Regions from separate parts of the Rhizobium indicum genome, predicted to be linked through region 1. Evidence: riboswitches for the same ligand, from Rfam matches in the RefSeq annotation. Region 1 holds a riboswitch; each other region holds the start of a gene.
The links. Region 1 has a riboswitch for cobalamin ahead of nrdH (glutaredoxin-like protein NrdH). Riboswitches for the same ligand answer to the same signal wherever they lie in the genome.
Positions count from the first base shown of each region.

Region 2: it holds a riboswitch for cobalamin, as region 1 does, so the genes downstream of both, FFM53_RS22710 (ABC transporter substrate-binding protein) here and nrdH (glutaredoxin-like protein NrdH) in region 1, are expected to answer to the same signal.
Region 3: it holds a riboswitch for cobalamin, as region 1 does, so the genes downstream of both, bluB (5,6-dimethylbenzimidazole synthase) here and nrdH (glutaredoxin-like protein NrdH) in region 1, are expected to answer to the same signal.
Region 4: it holds a riboswitch for cobalamin, as region 1 does, so the genes downstream of both, cobU (bifunctional adenosylcobinamide kinase/adenosylcobinamide-phosphate guanylyltransferase) here and nrdH (glutaredoxin-like protein NrdH) in region 1, are expected to answer to the same signal.

Region 1 is NZ_CP054021.1:3,241,958-3,246,263, reverse strand. Features, by position in the region: gene nrdE (class 1b ribonucleoside-diphosphate reductase subunit alpha) at 1-1,544, opposite strand, end outside; gene nrdI (class Ib ribonucleoside-diphosphate reductase assembly flavoprotein NrdI) at 1,523-1,927, opposite strand; gene nrdH (glutaredoxin-like protein NrdH) at 1,942-2,163, opposite strand; cobalamin riboswitch at 2,444-2,669, opposite strand; gene FFM53_RS15860 (heavy metal translocating P-type ATPase) at 2,913-4,306, opposite strand, start outside.
Region 2 is NZ_CP054021.1:4,660,536-4,664,841, reverse strand. Features, by position in the region: gene FFM53_RS22715 (FecCD family ABC transporter permease) at 1-615, opposite strand, end outside; gene FFM53_RS22710 (ABC transporter substrate-binding protein) at 612-1,628, opposite strand; cobalamin riboswitch at 1,806-2,061, opposite strand; gene FFM53_RS22705 (TetR/AcrR family transcriptional regulator) at 2,274-2,840, shown strand; gene FFM53_RS22700 (hypothetical protein) at 2,837-3,385, shown strand; gene FFM53_RS22695 (tetratricopeptide repeat protein) at 3,476-4,078, shown strand; gene blh (bifunctional sulfur transferase/dioxygenase Blh) at 4,145-4,306, opposite strand, start outside.
Region 3 is NZ_CP054021.1:30,408-34,713, forward strand. Features, by position in the region: gene FFM53_RS00145 (methyl-accepting chemotaxis protein) at 1-337, opposite strand, end outside; gene FFM53_RS00150 (MFS transporter) at 605-2,008, opposite strand; cobalamin riboswitch at 2,448-2,635, shown strand; gene bluB (5,6-dimethylbenzimidazole synthase) at 2,678-3,364, shown strand; gene FFM53_RS00160 (SDR family NAD(P)-dependent oxidoreductase) at 3,513-4,259, shown strand.
Region 4 is NZ_CP054021.1:4,901,647-4,905,952, reverse strand. Features, by position in the region: gene cobW (cobalamin biosynthesis protein CobW) at 1-908, opposite strand, end outside; gene cobU (bifunctional adenosylcobinamide kinase/adenosylcobinamide-phosphate guanylyltransferase) at 913-1,422, opposite strand; cobalamin riboswitch at 1,800-2,196, opposite strand; gene FFM53_RS23835 (chloride channel protein) at 2,455-4,245, shown strand; gene FFM53_RS23830 (adenylate/guanylate cyclase domain-containing protein) at 4,274-4,306, opposite strand, start outside.

The DNA of each region.
Region 1 (4,306 bases):
TTGGTGAAGTCGACGCCTTCCTCGGAGCCGTAGAAGATGCGTTCACGAGCGAGATAGCCGTGCAGGTTCATCTGGCCGAGGCCGATCGCATGGCTCTCGTCATTGCCCTTCTCGATCGAGGGAACCGAGGAAATGTGACTCATGTCGGAAACGGCCGTCAGCGCCCGGATCGAGGTCTCGATCGTCTTGCCGAAATCGGCCGAATCCATTGCCGCCGCGATATTCAGCGAGCCGAGATTGCAGGAAATATCCTTGCCGAGATGTTTGTAGGAAAGGTCGTCATTATATTCGCTCGCCTCGCTCACCTGCAGGATCTCCGAGCAGAGATTGCTCATCGAAATACGCCCGGCGATCGGGTTCGCCCGGTTCACCGTGTCCTCGAACATGATGTAGGGGTAGCCGCTCTCGAACTGGATTTCGGCAAGCACCTGAAAGAATTCGCGCGCCTTGATCTTCTTCTTGGAGATGCGGGCATCATCAGCCATCTCGCGGTACTTTTCCGTCACCGAAATCTCGGTGAAGGGTACGCCATAGACGCGCTCCACGTCATAGGGCGAGAAAAGATACATATCCTCGTTGTTCTTGGCTAGCTCGAAGGTGATATCGGGCACGACGACGCCGAGCGACAGCGTCTTGATGCGGATCTTCTCGTCGGCATTTTCGCGCTTGGTGTCGAGGAAGCGCATGATGTCGGGGTGGTGGGCGTTGAGATAGACCGCACCTGCCCCCTGCCGCGCGCCGAGCTGGTTGGCGTAGGAGAAGCTATCTTCGAGCAGCTTCATGACAGGGATGATGCCTGAGGACTGGTTCTCGATATGCTTGATCGGCGCGCCTGCCTCGCGGATATTCGTCAGCGACAGCGCCACGCCGCCGCCGCGCTTCGACAATTGCAGCGCCGAATTGATCGACCGACCGATCGATTCCATATTGTCCTCGACGCGCAGCAGGAAGCAGGAAACCAGTTCGCCGCGCTGCTTCTTGCCGGCGTTGAGGAAGGTCGGCGTTGCCGGCTGGAAGCGGCCGGAAATGATCTCGTCGACCATGTCGCGGGCAAGGGCCTCGTCGCCGCGCGCCAAGGCCAGAGCCACCATGCAGATGCGGTCCTCATAGCGCTCGAGATAGCGCTTTCCGTCGAAGGTCTTCAGCGTATAGCTGGTGTAATATTTGAAGGCGCCGAGGAAGGTTGGGAAACGAAATTTCTTGGCATAGGCTTGGTCGAACAGATCCCGCACGAAATTGAAGGAATACTGGTCGAGAACCTCCTGCTCGTAATAACCCTCGGTCACGAGGTAATCGAGCTTTTCCCTCAGATTGTGGAAGAACACCGTGTTCTGGTTTACATGCTGCAGGAAATATTGCTTGGCAGCCATTCGATCCTTGTCGAGCTGGATCCGCCCCTCATCGTCATAGAGGTTCAGCATCGCGTTCAGCGCGTGATAGTCGAGGGTTTCGGCTGCCTTCGACGGCCTCTCCCCGGCGGGCTGAGCAATAGTGTGATGCGGTTTTGCGCCCGCATCCCGCGTCAGGTTTGTTCCCGTGTCCAAAATCGTTCCATTCCGTGTTTGACCTTGGCGACGTCGTCTTCGGTGCCCATGAGCTCGAACCGGTAAAGGTACGGCACCTGGCATTTCTGCGAGACCACGTTGCCGGCGAGCCCGTATGTCTCGCCGAAATTGCTATTGCCCGCGGCGATTACGCCGCGGATGTGTCCGCGGTTTTCCGCATCGTTGAGGAAACGGATCACCTGCTTGGGAACGGCGCCCTTGCCGCCGTCGCCGCTATAGGTCGGCACGATCAGCACGAAGGGTTCGCGGATATGGAATGCGTCTGCGCCACCTGGCGGAATGCGCGCCGCGCGCAGTCCGAGCTTGACGACGAACCGATGGGTGTTCTCGGATCGGCTGGAATAATAGACGATCAGGCCCATCGCTTGTCCTCACGTCAAGAGAGCGCGCTGATCATGTCGGGACGGAAGCCCGCCCAATGCTGCTCGCCGGCGATGACGACGGGCGCCTGCATGTAGCCGAGGCTGCGGACGCGATCGAGCGCTTCGGCATCCTGCGAGATATCGACGATGTCATAATCGACACCCAACCGGTCGAGGGCGCGGTAGGTGGCAGTGCACTGGACGCAGGCAGGCTTGCTGTAGACGGTAATGGTCATGATATTCCTCGTGACGATGCAATTGGGCGCAGGACATCGATCGGAAATCTGTCGATATCCGTCGAAAAATTCTCTGATGATTTGAGCTATGCGGCTGTTTAGCCGCTGGGCGTACTCCGCCCTCTACCTCTAACGGGTGGCGGCCTGAACTGAGATACTGACATGACTTCACCCCGAAGTGGCTCAATACGAAGGTTTCAGGGGCGGAGGTTCGGGCCTGCGAAACGCGACGCGGAGATTCCCCGCAGCCATGCAACGCGACCTTCCGGACACCCCGCCCGTGGACGTTTCGTTCGAGGCAGGTCTCCTGGCTCACGGGTCAAAGCACCCTGCCCCAGCCTTCCCGGAGCATCATGCTCCAGTGACCTGAAATCGGACAGTTGCTCGCCGCTTACAGTTGCGGGGGCAGCTCCGGCATTGCCGCGCCATGATGGCGAAGCGCACCGAATTCCCGTCTTAGCCGTCGATCCTCACGAATCGAGGGAACCTCGAACACTAGATATAGTACGCCAATCCAAATTCGCGTCAACGGATGGTTTGTGCATTGCGTTACGACAGGTTTGAAATCGCTACGTTCCTGTGAAAAACATGGCTAACCAACGCTTAAAGAAAGCAGGCTGTGGAGAAAGTCCCGATGAGGAGAGCCAATCTATGGCCGGTCCCGCGATTTTCGATTCGAGATCGGGCCCGAATCGTTGACGGGAGATCCCACCGGTGATGAGCGCCGGAGGGATGACGTCCAGGAATGTTCATATCTTTATTCGAAGCAGCCGCAGCGCATTGATCGTCACCAGCACGGTGGCGCCGGTATCGGCGAGGATCGCTGGCCAGAGCCCGGTGATGCCGGCGATCGTCGTCACCAGAAACACCGCCTTCAGCCCGAGTGCGATAGTGATGTTCTGCAGGATGTTGCGCATCGTTCGCTTGGAAAGTTCGATCATCCGCGCCACGTCGCCGACGCGTCCGTGCAGCACGGCGGCATCCGCCGTCTCCAGCGCCACATCGGTGCCGCCACCCATAGCAATGCCGATATCGGCCGCCGCCAGGGCCGGAGCATCGTTGATGCCGTCGCCGACCTTGGCGACGACGAAGCCCTGGCGCTTCAATTCGCCGACGACCCGCTGCTTGTCTTCCGGCATCATCTCACCGCGCCAGTCGATGCCGAGCATGCCGGCAACGGCTGCTGCCGTCCGCTTGTTGTCGCCCGTCAACATTATCGCCTTGACGCCTGCTGATTTGAGGGCAGCGAGCCCGGCCTCGGCATCCTCGCGCGGCTCGTCGCGCATGGCGATCAGGCCGACCGCAACACCGTTGACGAGCAGCACCGACACGCTCTTGCCCTCGTCGTTCAGCGCCGTAATGCGTGCATCCTGTTCCGCGCCGAGCGTTCCGCGCTCGCGGGCGGCGGGCGGCGACAGCAGATCCAGCGCCTCGCCGCCGACTTTGCCGCTGACACCCTTGCCCGGCAGCGCTTCCAGCTCGAAGGCCGGCGGCACGGGAACGCCGTCCGCCTTGGCGCGGTTGAGGATCGCCAGCGCCAGCGGATGGCTGGAACCCTGCTCCAGCACCGCCGCGCGCGACAGCACCTGCGCCTCGCTCAGGCCAAAGGAAATGATGTCAGTCACCTGCGGCTTGCCTTCCGTCAGCGTGCCTGTTTTGTCGAAGGCGACCATCGTCACCTTGCCGAGCGTTTCCAGCACCGCGCCGCCCTTCATCAGCAGCCCGCGCCGCGCACCGGATGAAAGCGAGGCGGCGATCGCCGCCGGCGTCGAGATGACGAGCGCGCAGGGGCAGCCGATCAAAAGGATCGCAAGGCCCTTATAGACCCATTCGCCCCACGGCCCAGCAAACAGCAGCGGCGGAACGACCGCGACCAGCGCTGCGACCACGACCACGCCGGGTGTGTAATAGCGCGAGAACCGATCGATGAAGCGTTCGGTCGGCGCCTTCGATTCCTGAGCTTCCTCCACCAGCTTGACGACGCGGGCGATGGTATTGTCGGCGGCAGCCGCCGTGACGCGAACCCTGAGCACCGCATCGCCATTCACCGTGCCGGCAAAAACGACGGCATCAATGCCCTTGCGTACCGGCGTGCTCTCGCCCGTCACCGGCGCCTCATCGATCGCGCTCTCGCCTGAAATGA
Region 2 (4,306 bases), 1.4 Mb from region 1:
CCAGCGCACGCCGCTGAGCGAACCCAGCAGCCAGAACAGGATGCCGCGCGCCTGCTCGGCATTCGCCGATGTCGTCACGATGTAGGAGGTTAGTGCATTGAAGAGCTGCGAACCGGCGACGCCGCACAGGATGATGCGCTCACCGGTTCCCCCCGCACCCGTCGCCAGGATGCCGACCAGCAAAAAGGCAATGACCGCACCGATGAAGGCGCCGCTCGACAGGCCGAGAACACCGTAGCCGAAACCGAGGATCATCACGCAGACGGCCCCCGTCGAGGCACCGGCGGAGATGCCGAGCACGTAGGGTTCGGCCAGCGGATTGCGCAGCAGCGCCTGCAGGATCGCGCCCGAAAGCGAGAGCGACGCGCCGGCGCTGGCCGCGACGAGCGCGCGGCTCAGACGATAATCCCAGACGATGCCCTGGTGGATGCGGCTGAGCTCGAAATCCGTTCCGAACAGACGGTTCGAAATCGCCTCCGCCGTCGTCGCAAGCGGGATCGCGATCTCGCCGATCGAAACGGCAAGACTGACCATCAGCCCGAGCAGGAGAAGTGCCGCCGTGGTGAGCGCGGCAAGCGCCCACCATCCCTGTTGCCTGACCGACACTGCCTTCACTGCGCCAGGCCGAAGGACTTGATGCCGTTCGCCAATGTCTCGATACCGTCGATCGTGCGGATCGTCGGGTTCATCGACTGCGCGTCCATCATCACGAAGTGCTTGTTTTTGACCGCGTCCAGCTCCTTGGTCACAGGATCGTTCTCGAGGAAATCGACCTTGACCTTGGGATCGTCAGCGGCGTAACGGCGGCGGTCCATGGTCGCGAGCACGATGACGGCAGGGTTAGCCTGGGCGATGGTTTCCCAACCGACCAGCGGCCATTCCTCTTCCGTGGTGACGACGTTCTTCGCACCGATCGTCTTCAGAATATAGGCGGGCGCGCTGTTCTTGCCGGCGATGAAGGCGTCGCCATTGACCTCCTTGCTGGAGAACCAGAAGACGACGGGCAGGTTCTTGCCCGACGCGCCTGATATCGAGGCGACGGCATCCGACTCGCGCTTCTTCAGCTTGGAAATCAGCGCATCGCCGCGCTCCTTGACGTCGAAGATCTCCGAGAGCTCGGCGATTTCCCGGTAGATCAGGTCCATCGTGAACAGCTCCTTGCGCACGCCGTCGCCGCCATCAGTGTTGACCTTGGCGACGCAATCGGCCGGCGCGAGATAGGTATTGATCCCGAGATCCTTGAATTGCTCCCGCTTGCCGACCGAGCCCTGCGCGCCGACATGCCATTCGAACTCGGCCGTCACCAGGTCGGGCTCCTGCCCGACGACGGATTCGAAGCTCGGGTCGTTGTCGGCAAGCCGCTTTATCTTGCTGTTGGCCTCGGCATATTGCGGCAGGACGGGACCGACCCAGACGGCCGTTCCGGCGATCTTGTCGGCAAGGCCGAGCGAGAAGAGCACTTCGGTCATGCCCTGACCGATCGAAACGACTTTGGATGGCGCCTTTTCGAAGGTCACCTGCTGGCCGCAATTGGTGATGGTCAAGGGATATCGGGTCGCGGCAAGGCTTGGTGCCGCAAAGCCGGCGAGCCCGAAGGCAAATGTCATGGTGGCGAGAATCTGGCGCATGGAAAACCTCGATGAAGGGAAAATCACGGCCGTTCCGCGCATATGCGCGGACCGAAAGCACGCTTAGGCGTGCACTAGCCGCAGGAGGCCCAATCGAGACGGATGCATGCCGGAATTCGGCGAAGGTTCAGCAGGTCAATCATATCTGTTCCTTGTCCGGGCATCCCCGCCCGGTTGATTGGATCGTGATTGACGGCAGGTCTCCTGGCTTGCGGATATCCGTCGTTTCATCCTCCTTCCCGCGATATCTCGCAGTGGCAGGGCCATGAGCCCTTCAGAGATGGCCAGTCGCTGGCCACTCCTGAGATGATCGACAATCCGCTTACAGTTGCGGGGGCAGCCACGGTCTCGGTCCCTACTGGGTCATCCTCACCGTGTTCCCTATTAATCCCCTTGGAGTCATCTTCAGGGAACCGTCGCACCCAGTTACGTCGCCGGCCCGCCCGGCGTCAATAACTATTCCCGCGTGTCATGCCGCCTCACCGACAAATGCGCTTCATGCCGTCTCACCGCGCAAACCGCCGGTTGCCAGAAGACGTTTGACAGCAATGCTGCCATTATGGCATTAATACTGCCATGAATAAAGTGACACCGCCTCGACCCACGGCCCGCGAAGAGTTGGCGACCATCACGCAGGACCGCATCATGGAAGGTCTTGCCGCCCTGTTGCGCGCCGGTAGCGACGAGGTCACCTTCGATCTCGTCGCCCGCCAGTCCGGCGTGCCGCAGCGCACGCTTTATCGCTATTTCGCCAACAAGGAGACACTGCTCGCCGCGTTCTGGCACTGGGTGAATGCGCTGATCGCCGTGCCGGCGCTGCCGGCTTCGCCTGAGCAAGTAGTGGCGCATATTCCCGAGCTCTTTTCTGCCTTCGACCGCGACGAGCCGCTGGTGAGAGCGATGCTGCACAATCCTCATGGTCGCGCGGTGAGGCTCGCCCATGCCGAGGCGCGGCGCGAGAAGTTTTCGATCGCGCTGCGCGATGTCACCGGGACGATTCCCGCAGAAGATGCCCGGCATCTGCTCGCCGCTGTGACAGCGCTCTGCTCTGCTTCGGGATGGGAGAGCATGAAAGATAACTGGAGCCTGTCGGGCGCTGAAGCCGCGAAGGCCGCGCAATGGGCCGTGCAGGCCCTGATCGACGATGCACGCCGGCGTTCCCGCGGGACCGAGGCCCGCCAGCCGGCAACAATGGAAGGAGACGCGCGATGATTCATCACATGTCGTTCGGCGTGCGCGATCCCGGTCGCGTCGCCCGGGTGCTGGCGGAGCTCATGGAGGCGACCGCGCTGCGGGCGCCGACCCCGCCCTTTCCCCATGACGCCTGGCTCGTCGTATCGGGCGATACGCAAGGCTCCTTCCTCGAAATCCTGCCCGCAACCGCGGTCTTCGATCCGGACGCACCGCTCGGCATCCGCCAGCGCCCGGCGACCTTCGAGCCGGTCACCGCCCACGTGCTGGTCAGCGCCGCGGTAGACGCCGCGTCGATCGAGACTGCCGCCGCCCGCGAAGGCTGGTGCGCCGAGCAGGTGGAAACCGGCCTCTTCCGGATCGTCAAGCTCTGGGTCGAGGACAACGTCCTGGTCGAATTCCTGGCAAAGGGTGAAGCCGATCGTTACATCGAAGCCTTCGGCCCCGCGGGCCTTCCCTCCCTCGACGGCAAATTGCGGGACCTCGAGGCAAAGCTTGGCGATGCCCTCGCGCAGAAGCTGCCGCCTGGCGTGCTGGAAAAAGCGCTGGGACATCCGCAGGCGTAGTCGTTGCCGGACCTGCGTCACGACGGATTGCGGAAGGCAGGCCCCGACATAGTTTTGGCGCCACCGATTTCAACGAGGTTTGATGTAGCAATGAGCAATCCGGATAGCACCGATCTCGCCGCCGCCAGGATAGACGCGATTCGCCAAGCAGCCGAGCAAGGCGATGCGCAAGCACAATTTGAATTGGGCCACATCACCGCACGAGGTGAAGGTGTCACCCGCGATAAAACAGAAGGCGCGGGATGGCTTCAGAAAGCCGCCGAACAAGGTCATGCCGACGCGCAATTCCTCCTGGCGGGCCTCTATCTCATGGGGGACGGAGTTGCACAGAGCGCGCCCGAAGGCTGCGAGTGGCTTGAGAAAGCCGCCAATCAAGGCCACGCCGACGCGCGATATTTGCTGGGCTTGATGAGAGAAGACGGCGACGGTTGCGATATCGATGCAGCAGACGCTGTCAGATGGTACAGCCAAGCCGCAGATCAGGATCATGCTGGTGCACAGTACAGGCTAGCCCAGTTGAAAGAGCACGGCGTGGGCTGCGAGATCGATCTGACAGAAGCATTCAAATGGTACCGTCGTGCTGCACTTCAGGATTACCCGGATGCAAGGGAAGATCTACTCGGATTATGCCGTGCACATCCAGACCTGCCGCTACCGGTGTCAGAATTGCTCGATGGCAAAGGTCGCTCCTGATACCCAGCTCTTTTTCCCGGGCGGCGCAGCGTCCAGACGTCGTCACCGGCCAACTATCCCCCGCTCTCACAAAGCATCCAGCGGTATCTTCAGATACCGCCGGCCATTCCCCTCCGGCTCGGGCAGCCGTCCGCCGCGGATATTCACCTGCAGCGCGTGCAGCATCAGCTTCGGCTTCGGCAGCGTGCGGTCGCGTGCCTGGCGCAGCGCCACGAAACCGGCCTCGTC
Region 3 (4,306 bases), 1.8 Mb from region 1:
CCGGCAAACCACTGACGCCATCGCGCGCCCAGGTATCGACGGCGGCAGGTTCGGCGTTGAATGCGGCAAACTGCACAAGATCGAGCGAGGGGTCGTCGCGGTAGAGCGAATAAGCCTCGCGAACGGCGTTCGCCTTCCCCCATTTCACGCCGCCCGCGGCCAGAGAGGCAAACTGCTCCGCATCCTTGGACCAATTCGCCTTGGCGCCATCGATCAATGCCCGGGTTTCGTACATCCACGTATAGGTGGCGAAAGCGGAAATGCCGCAGAGGTTGACGGCAACGATAATCGCCGCCAGCTTGGCTGTCAGAGGCATCGTTTTCAAAAATTGGAACATTCCGCGGCGGCCTAGAATTGCGGCTCAGTCGGATATGTTCCCGACCGGCGTCTCAATACGGGCATCCGCGCTGACGGTCACATCATGAGCCCTCATGCCCATGTCCGGATTGCAACCCAAAACGCGCAAACGCAGTGTGTATTTGATATGTGAATAAATCATAAAGTGGAATGAGATGCTGGAACACACGCGTGTAGCTTTCGCCGGCGCCGAACCTTGCGAATCGGAGGAGGAGTGCTTCCTTCGCGCCAAGCAGATCTGTCTCGATCAGCTGTTTTCCGCCACGGCCTCTTCGGGCTCGGCGTGCCGGCGCTTGCGGCCGCGCGCCGTCAGTTCCGCGCCGGCATCATGCGGCAGGCGCAGGAAGGTGATGCAGGCCAGTGCCGAAATCGCCGAGACGCTGAAGAAGGCGATATGGAAATCAGAGACCAGCAGCCTGCCGTCGTGAAAGCTGCTCGAAATTTCGAGAATGCCGCCGGCGATCGCCACACCCATCGCCATGGAGATACGCTGGGCAACGGCATTGATCGCGGTTGCCTGGCTGCTGTCGGCGTCATCGACATCGCCGAAGGCCATGGCGTTGACGCCCGAGAAAGCCATGGAGCGGAACAGGCCGCCGATCAGCAGGCAGGCCATGATCAGGAACAGCGGCGTTTCGGCGGTGAAAAGGCCGTTGATGCCGAGGAAGATCGCCGCCAGCAAAGTGGTGATTGATATGACGGTGCGGAAGCCGAAGGCATTGAAGGTGCGCGAGGCGGCGAATTTCGAGCCCATGGAGCCGAGCGCGCTGACGAAGGTGACCGAGCCCGATTGCAGCGGCGTCAGGCCGAAGCCGAGCTGCAGCATCAATGGCATCAGGAACGGCAGGGCGCCGAGCCCCATGCGGAAATTCGAAGCGCCGAGGATCGCCGCCCGGAACATCGGGTAACGGAACATCTTCGGATCGAGAAGCGGATAGGGCACGCGGCGGGCATGCAGGAGGTAGAGGAGGCCGGCAAGAATGCCGATCGCAACCGTGACGTAACCGTAGATGACGGGCACGGCCGGCAGGCTGATGACCGACACGCCGAAGACGAAGCCGGAGAAGCCGATGCCGCAAAGGAAGAATCCGGGGAAGTCCATCGGCCGCGGACTGCGTGGCTCGACGGTCGGCAGGAAACGCGTGACGAGGATGATGCCGAGCACGCCGATCGGGACGTTGATCCAGAAGATCCAATGCCAGGTGAGATAGGTGGTGAGGAAACCGCCGATCGGCGGCCCCATGATCGGGCCAATCAAAGCGGGAATGGTAAGCCAGGCCATGGCATCGACGAGTTCGTGGCGCGGCGTTCCCCGGACCAGCAGCAGGCGGCTGACCGGCGTCATCATCGAGCCGCCGGCGCCCTGGATCAGGCGCGAGACGACGAAGGCCGTGATCGAGTTGGAAAAGGCGCAGGCGATCGAGCCGATCATGAAAACAAAGATCGCCATGCGGAAGATGTTGCGCGCACCGAACCGATCGGACATCCAGCCGCTGATCGGGATGAAGATCGCCAGCGCCACGAGATAGCTGGTGACGGCGAGCTTCAGCGCGATCGGCGAGGTGCCGATATCGGCGGCGATTGCCGGCAGGCTGGTGGCGATCACGGTCGAATCCATCTGTTCCATGAACAGGGCGACCGCAAGGATCATGGGTGTGAGGCGGGGCACGGGCAACCGGGATGCTGCGATGGACAGTCACAGTCCATACGCCTTCGGTGGTGATAAGGCCATAGAAACTGTCGGTGAAGGGGCTTGCCTAGCCGCTTCAAACCGACGCGGGTGGGTGGTGGGCCACTCATTATTGCGCCTCGCTTGTGCTCAGCGCATTCGCAGTTTCACTGCTCACCCTCTCAACGGTCTGCCGGCACGCGCCTCTCCTCCCTCATTCCTGTGCTCGTCACAGAAATCCAGCCACGGCGCGTCTGCGCCGTGAATGACTCAATGCCTCAAGGAAAGAGTCTTTTGCGCCCAAGGACTTGGACGCACTGGATTCCTGTGACGAGCACATGAATGAGGAGGGTGTGTGACACCGCGCGGCCTCCGGCTTGACTGCGACATCGGGCCCAGCTTGCCGCCGCCGCGCTTTCCTGAAATAGATGCGCCGTCAGGTGCCCGCCGATAAGGCGGGAGAATCGGGAATCCGGTGCAAGACCGGAACGTGCCCAACGCTGTAAGGCCGACGCTTGCCGCTTCATCATGCCACTGGCCTTTTGCCGGGAAGGCTGCGGCAGACGGATGACGCCGAGTCAGAAGACCGGCCTGGCAAGATAGACCGATCCGCGCGGACAGCGGGGCGGTCGCGTTGTTGGGGATTTGACGATGCGACCCTTTGATGAGGATGCCCTTTCGGCGGCGTCCGGTTTTTCCTTGGCCGAACGCGAGGCCGTCTATCACGCGATCATGACGCGGCGCGACGTTCGCAGCCAGTTCCTGCCCGATCCCTTGCCTGATGATGTTGTGCAGCGGCTGCTGACGGCCGCTCACCACGCACCATCCGTCGGCTTCATGCAGCCGTGGAATTTCATTCTGGTGAAAAGTGCCGCTGTCCGGACGCGCATCCAGGACGCGTTTGCGAGGGCCAACGAGGAGGCGGCGCTGATGTTCGAAGGCGAGCGGCGGCAGGCCTACCGATCGCTCAAGCTCGAAGGCATCGTCGAGGCGCCGCTCGGCATATGCGTGACCTGCGATCCTACCCGCAGCGGCAGCGTGGTGCTGGGGCGCACCCACAATCCGAAGATGGATTCATACTCGACCGTCTGCGCCATCCAGAATCTCTGGCTTGCGGCACGGGCGGAAGGGGTCGGCATCGGCTGGGTCAGCATTTTTCGTGAAGGCGACCTGAAAACCATTCTCGGCATACCCGAGCATATCGACGTGGTCGCCTGGCTCTGTGCCGGTTTCGTCGACCGGCTCTATGACGAGCCGGAACTCTCCGTCAAAGGCTGGCGGCAGCGGCTACCGCTCGAGGAACTCGTCTTTCATGATGGATGGGGACTGAACACCTAGAGCGCATCGCGTTCTTTCGATGCCAATATCGCCGACGCCGTGCGAGGCCGAGATATCTTTATTCCTGACCTTCATATCGATACGCTGAAGGCGAATCCCGGAATTGGATATTCGGCTATCGGCGGCTCAATCGGAGGATAACGGCCCAATGAACATGATCGACTTGAAGGAACGCATCATCGTGATCACAGGCGGTGCGCGCGGCATCGGCTACGCTATCGCAGAGCGCGTCATCCAGTCTGGTGGCAAGGTGGCCATCTGGGACCTGAACGAAAACATGGCCAAGGACAGCGCTTCCGCTCTCGGATCTGGCACGGTCGCTTTCGGCGTCAACGTCGCAGATCCCGTATCAGTGAAAAACGCGGCGGCGACGACCGAGGAGATTTTTGGCCGTATCGACGGCCTCGTTAATTCCGCCGGGATTACCGGTCCGGTAAAGCCCACGATCGAATACGATGTCAGTGAGTGGACAGACGTCGTCGATGTCTGCCTCACGGGAACCTTCAATTGTTGCCGGCACGTCGTTCCGGTCATGTTAAAGCGCGACTATGGGCGGATTGTGAACATCTCCTCGGTTGCGGGCAAGGAAGGAAATCCGAACATCGCTGCCTACAGCGCAGCGAAAGCTGGTGTGCTGGGCTTCACCAAGTCGCTTGGCAAGGAACTCGCAAAGACAGGAATCGCCGTGAACGCGGTAACGCCAACCACGGCAAAGACACCTATATTGGACGGGCTGACATCCGAGTTTATCGAATATATGCGCGTCCGCATTCCGCGCGACCGTTTCGTCGAACTTGGTGAGATCGCTTCGATGGTCGTCTGGCTGCTCTCCGAGGAGAACTCCTTCACGACCGCATCGACGTTCGACCTGAGCGGCGGTCGTACGACCTACTGACCATGCTCAAGCGACCCGCATTAACATCCCGCCGCACGTTCACGTGA
Region 4 (4,306 bases), 1.7 Mb from region 1:
ATCTGGAGGCGCATCGGCTTGCCCGAGACATCGACGAAACCCTTGAGGCGCAGCACGTCATGGGCGGCAATGATGCCCTTAAGCGCTTCGACGAAGCCAGCGGGATCGGCAATGGGTCCGAGCTCGACGACGAAGCTGTCGAATTCATCATGGTCATGCGGCGCACCGTCCTCATGCTCCAGCTCGTGATGCGACTTGCGATTGGCGACATCGTCCTCTGTGCCGATGCCGAGACCGAGCAGGATACCGGCCGACACCTCGCCATTCCGCGCCTCGATCATCACGGGCTTGCGTACCGTGCGGGAGGCGACCTCGTCGCGTACCCTGATAAGACCGGCGGCATCGATCAGGTCTGTCTTGTTGAGCACGATGAGATCGGCGCAGGTCAGCTGGTCCTCGAACAGCTCCTCGATCGGGCTTTCGTGATCGAGCGATTCATCCTCGGCGCGGCGCGCATCGACGGCATCATGGTCATCGGCGAAACGGCCGGCGGCAACGGCGGCGCTGTCGACCACCGTGATGACGCCGTCGACGGTCACCTGGGTGCGAATGTCGGGCCAGTTGAAGGCGGCGACCAGCGGCTGCGGCAAAGCAAGGCCCGAAGTCTCGATGACGATATGGTCGGGCCTCTGCTCGCGCTCGAGCAGCTTCGTCATCGTCGGAATGAAGTCGTCCGCAACGGTGCAGCAGATGCAGCCATTGGTCAGCTCGATGATATCGTCCTCGGTGCAATTCTCCGCACCGCAGCCCTTCAGCACGTCGCCGTCGACGCCGAGATCGCCGAATTCGTTGATGATCAACGCAATCTTCTTGCCGCCGGCATTGGTGAGCAGGTTGCGGATCATCGTCGTCTTGCCGGCGCCGAGGAAGCCGGTGATGACGGTTGCGGGAATCTTCTGCTGGTTCATAGACTTAACCCTTCATTTTCAGCGGCAGGCCTGCCGCGATGAAATAAACTTCGGCGGCCTTCGCCGCGATCGATTGGTGCAGCCGGCCGGCATGATCGCGAAAATCCCGCGCCATGCGATTGTCGGGCACGATGCCGAGACCGACCTCATTGGAAACGAAAACGAGCCGCGCTTTCGCGGCGGGCAGGAAATCGGCAAGGGCGGCAAATTCCACCGCCGTGTTCCGCTCCTCCATCATCAGATTGGTGACCCAGAGCGTCAGGCAATCGATGAGCACGATGCGCCCCTCCCCGTCGATGGCGGAGAGCTTGCCGACGAGATCGAGCGGCTCCTCATGCGTTGTCCAGGACGGTCCGCGATCGGCCTTGTGTTGGGTGATGCGTGCCTGCATCTCCTCGTCCCAGGCACGCCCGGTCGCGACATAGTGACGGTCGAGGCCGGTCGCTGTGACGAGGGATTCGGCGAAACGGGATTTGCCGGAGCGTGCGCCGCCGAGGATGAAGGTGGCGGTCATACTCAAACGCCCCTCGGGGAGAGTGCGTAGTCGTGGCTTGCTCCGAATGCACCTTTCTCGGCTACTGAGGGTGTGACGCCCCCCTCTGTCCTGCCGGACATCTCCCCCACAAGGGGGGAGATTGAATCGCCGAGAGCTTTTCTCCAAACAATTGATGTAACACGACGGTCGTGCTGCTTGCCGATCTCCCTCCTTGTGGGGGAGATGTCCGGCAGGACAGAGGGGGGTACCCAGCATTCGACATAAGCGGCCGAAAACACTCCTCTTGCAGCGCTGCTTGGAGGCGTGGCGTGCGCCGCACCAGGCCGCGCCGAATTCAATCGTTCAGCCAAGACAACCTCCGTGCTGGCAACGGGCATATTGCCCAGGTGTGGGCTTCTCGCCCGGCACGCATGGCAGGTCTCCTGGCTCGCGGTTATCGGCCGCGATCGGGGCAGACCGGAAACCGGTCGCCCTGATCGTGCCAGCGGATCATCCTCGCCTTCCCGGCTGCATCGGTGAAAAGGTGGACGATTCGTAGACTTGAGAGGCGTCCGACCCCGGTTGATCACCATGCATATCCAGTGGCTTTTCCGGCATGTCGCCCATCCCGCCCGCCTGCATTATTGCAAGCCGCCGGCCGGAAGAGCTAGAAGCCGGATGGAAGACCCTGACCGCTCTACAGTCGCGGGGTCGGCTGTGATGAAGGCGCCCGGCTTGGGTCCGCCCCGTCACATTCCCTTTTCATCCGGAAGGGCGCAACACCGATCCGAAACCATCCGTTATGTCAGGATGGTCGGGAGACCATCCGTTGAGGGATGGTTAGGCAAGCGCAGGGGTGAAGTCAACCGGCCTTGGCGGCCGCCCGATCGCCGGTTCCGAGGTGTGGCCACCCAAACACGACTTACCCTACCTAAAATATCGTCATTTATCAGAGACTTACTTCATCGAAATTTGTTCCAACCGCCGGCTTTTCGCCGCAATTGCGTCGCAAGCGGACTGCGCGACCATCTCTGCCCTTGACCGGGCCTCTCCCCGCCTAGTTGTCTAGCCATGCTTATGAAATTGGATCGGCGCCGTTTCCGCGCGCTGCGTGTTTTCTTCGATCCGGGACGCCTGCGGGCGCTGGCCCGCCGTAGCGAGGTCGGCCTGTCGCTGGCAGGCGCCGTCGTCGGCGTCATCTCAGGTCTCGCCGTCACCGGCATGAGCTACGTCTCCAACGAGCTGCATCAGCTGGTCTTCGGCATCGCCGACAGCGAACGGTTGAGCTCGTCCGAGATCGAGAACAAGCTGCTGCTGCTCACCGCCCCGGTTATCGGCGGCGCTCTGCTCGGCCTGTTGCTTCTAGTGCTGGCGAAACGCCGCAAGAAACCGATGGTCGACCCGATCGAGGCCAATGCGCTGCATGGCGGCCGCCTGTCCTTGACCGACAGCATCATCGTTGCCGTGCAGAACCTGATCTCCAACGGTTTCGGCGCCTCGGTCGGACTGGAGGCCGGCTATACCCAGCTTGCCGCCGGGCTCGCTTCCAAATTTGGTCTGAAGCTGCAGCTTCGCCGCTCGGACCTGCGCACCCTCGTTGGCTGCGGCGCGGCGGGCGCCATCGCCGCTGCCTTCAACGCGCCGCTGACCGGCGCCTTCTATGCTTTCGAGCTGATCATCGGCACCTATACGATCGTCTCGCTGACCCCTGTCGTCGTCTCCGCCCTCGTCTCCACCCTGATCGCAAGGCTGCTCGCCGGCAGCGATTTCACCATCGATATCGGCAGCTTCGGTTCGGTCGTGCCGGCCGATTATATCCCAGCACTTCTGCTCGGCGCTTTCTGCGCCGGTGTGGGCATCCTGATCATGCAGGGCGTCGCCTTTGTCGAGGAGCTGGCGCGCAAGAGTTCGATCGCCCCACCCTTCCGCCCGGCGCTTGGCGGCATCATCGTCGGGCTGCTGGCGATGATCTCGCCTCAGGTGCTCTCGGCCGGCCACGGTGCGCTGCATCTCAACCTTTCCCGTGACGTGGCGATCCCGACGCTGATCGGCCTCTTCCTCTTGAAATCCTTCGCCTCGGCGATCTCGATCGGCTCCGGCTTCAGGGGCGGACTGTTCTTCGCCTCGCTATTCATGGGCGCCCTGCTCGGCAAGCTCTTCGCCTATTGCGGCCCCTATTTCGCCGATGCGACGCTGACGCCCGTCATCTATGCCGTGGTCGGCATGAGTTCGCTTGCCGTCGCCGTCATCGGCGGGCCGCTGACCATGACGTTCCTGGCGCTCGAAATCACCGGCGATTTTCCGATCACGGCACTGGTGCTCGCTGCCGTCATCACCTCCTCGCTCGTCGTGCGTTCGACCTTCGGCTACTCCTTCGCCACATGGCGGTTCCATCTGCGCGGAGAAAGCATCCGCAGCGCCCATGACGTCGGCTGGATCCGCAACCTGACGGTCGACAAGCTGATGCGCGCCGACGTCAAGACGGCAAGGGCGGGCATCTCTCTGGAGGAATTCAAGCAGGCCTTCCCAATCGGCTCGACCCAGCGCGTCATCCTCGTCGAGGAGAGCGACAAATATGCAGGCCTCGTGCTGGTGCCGGAGATCTACGCCAACCCGACCGACGCCCAGGACGAGGGCAAGACGCTTGCCGATTTCATCCACTACCGCAACGACTTCCTGCAGCCGCAGATGAATGCCAAGCAGGCGGCGGCGATCTTCGACAAGAGCGAAAGCGAAGCACTCGCCGTCGTCAACAACCTGATCGAACGCAAGGTGATCGGCCAGCTCAGCGAAAGCTATACGCTGCGCCGCTACAGCGAAGAACTCGACCGCCGCCGCCGCGAGGTCTCAGGCGAGATCTGAGCGCCGTCGCGCCGATCGGATCGACGCTTCAGGATACGGCGTCGGCAAGCTTGAACACGTT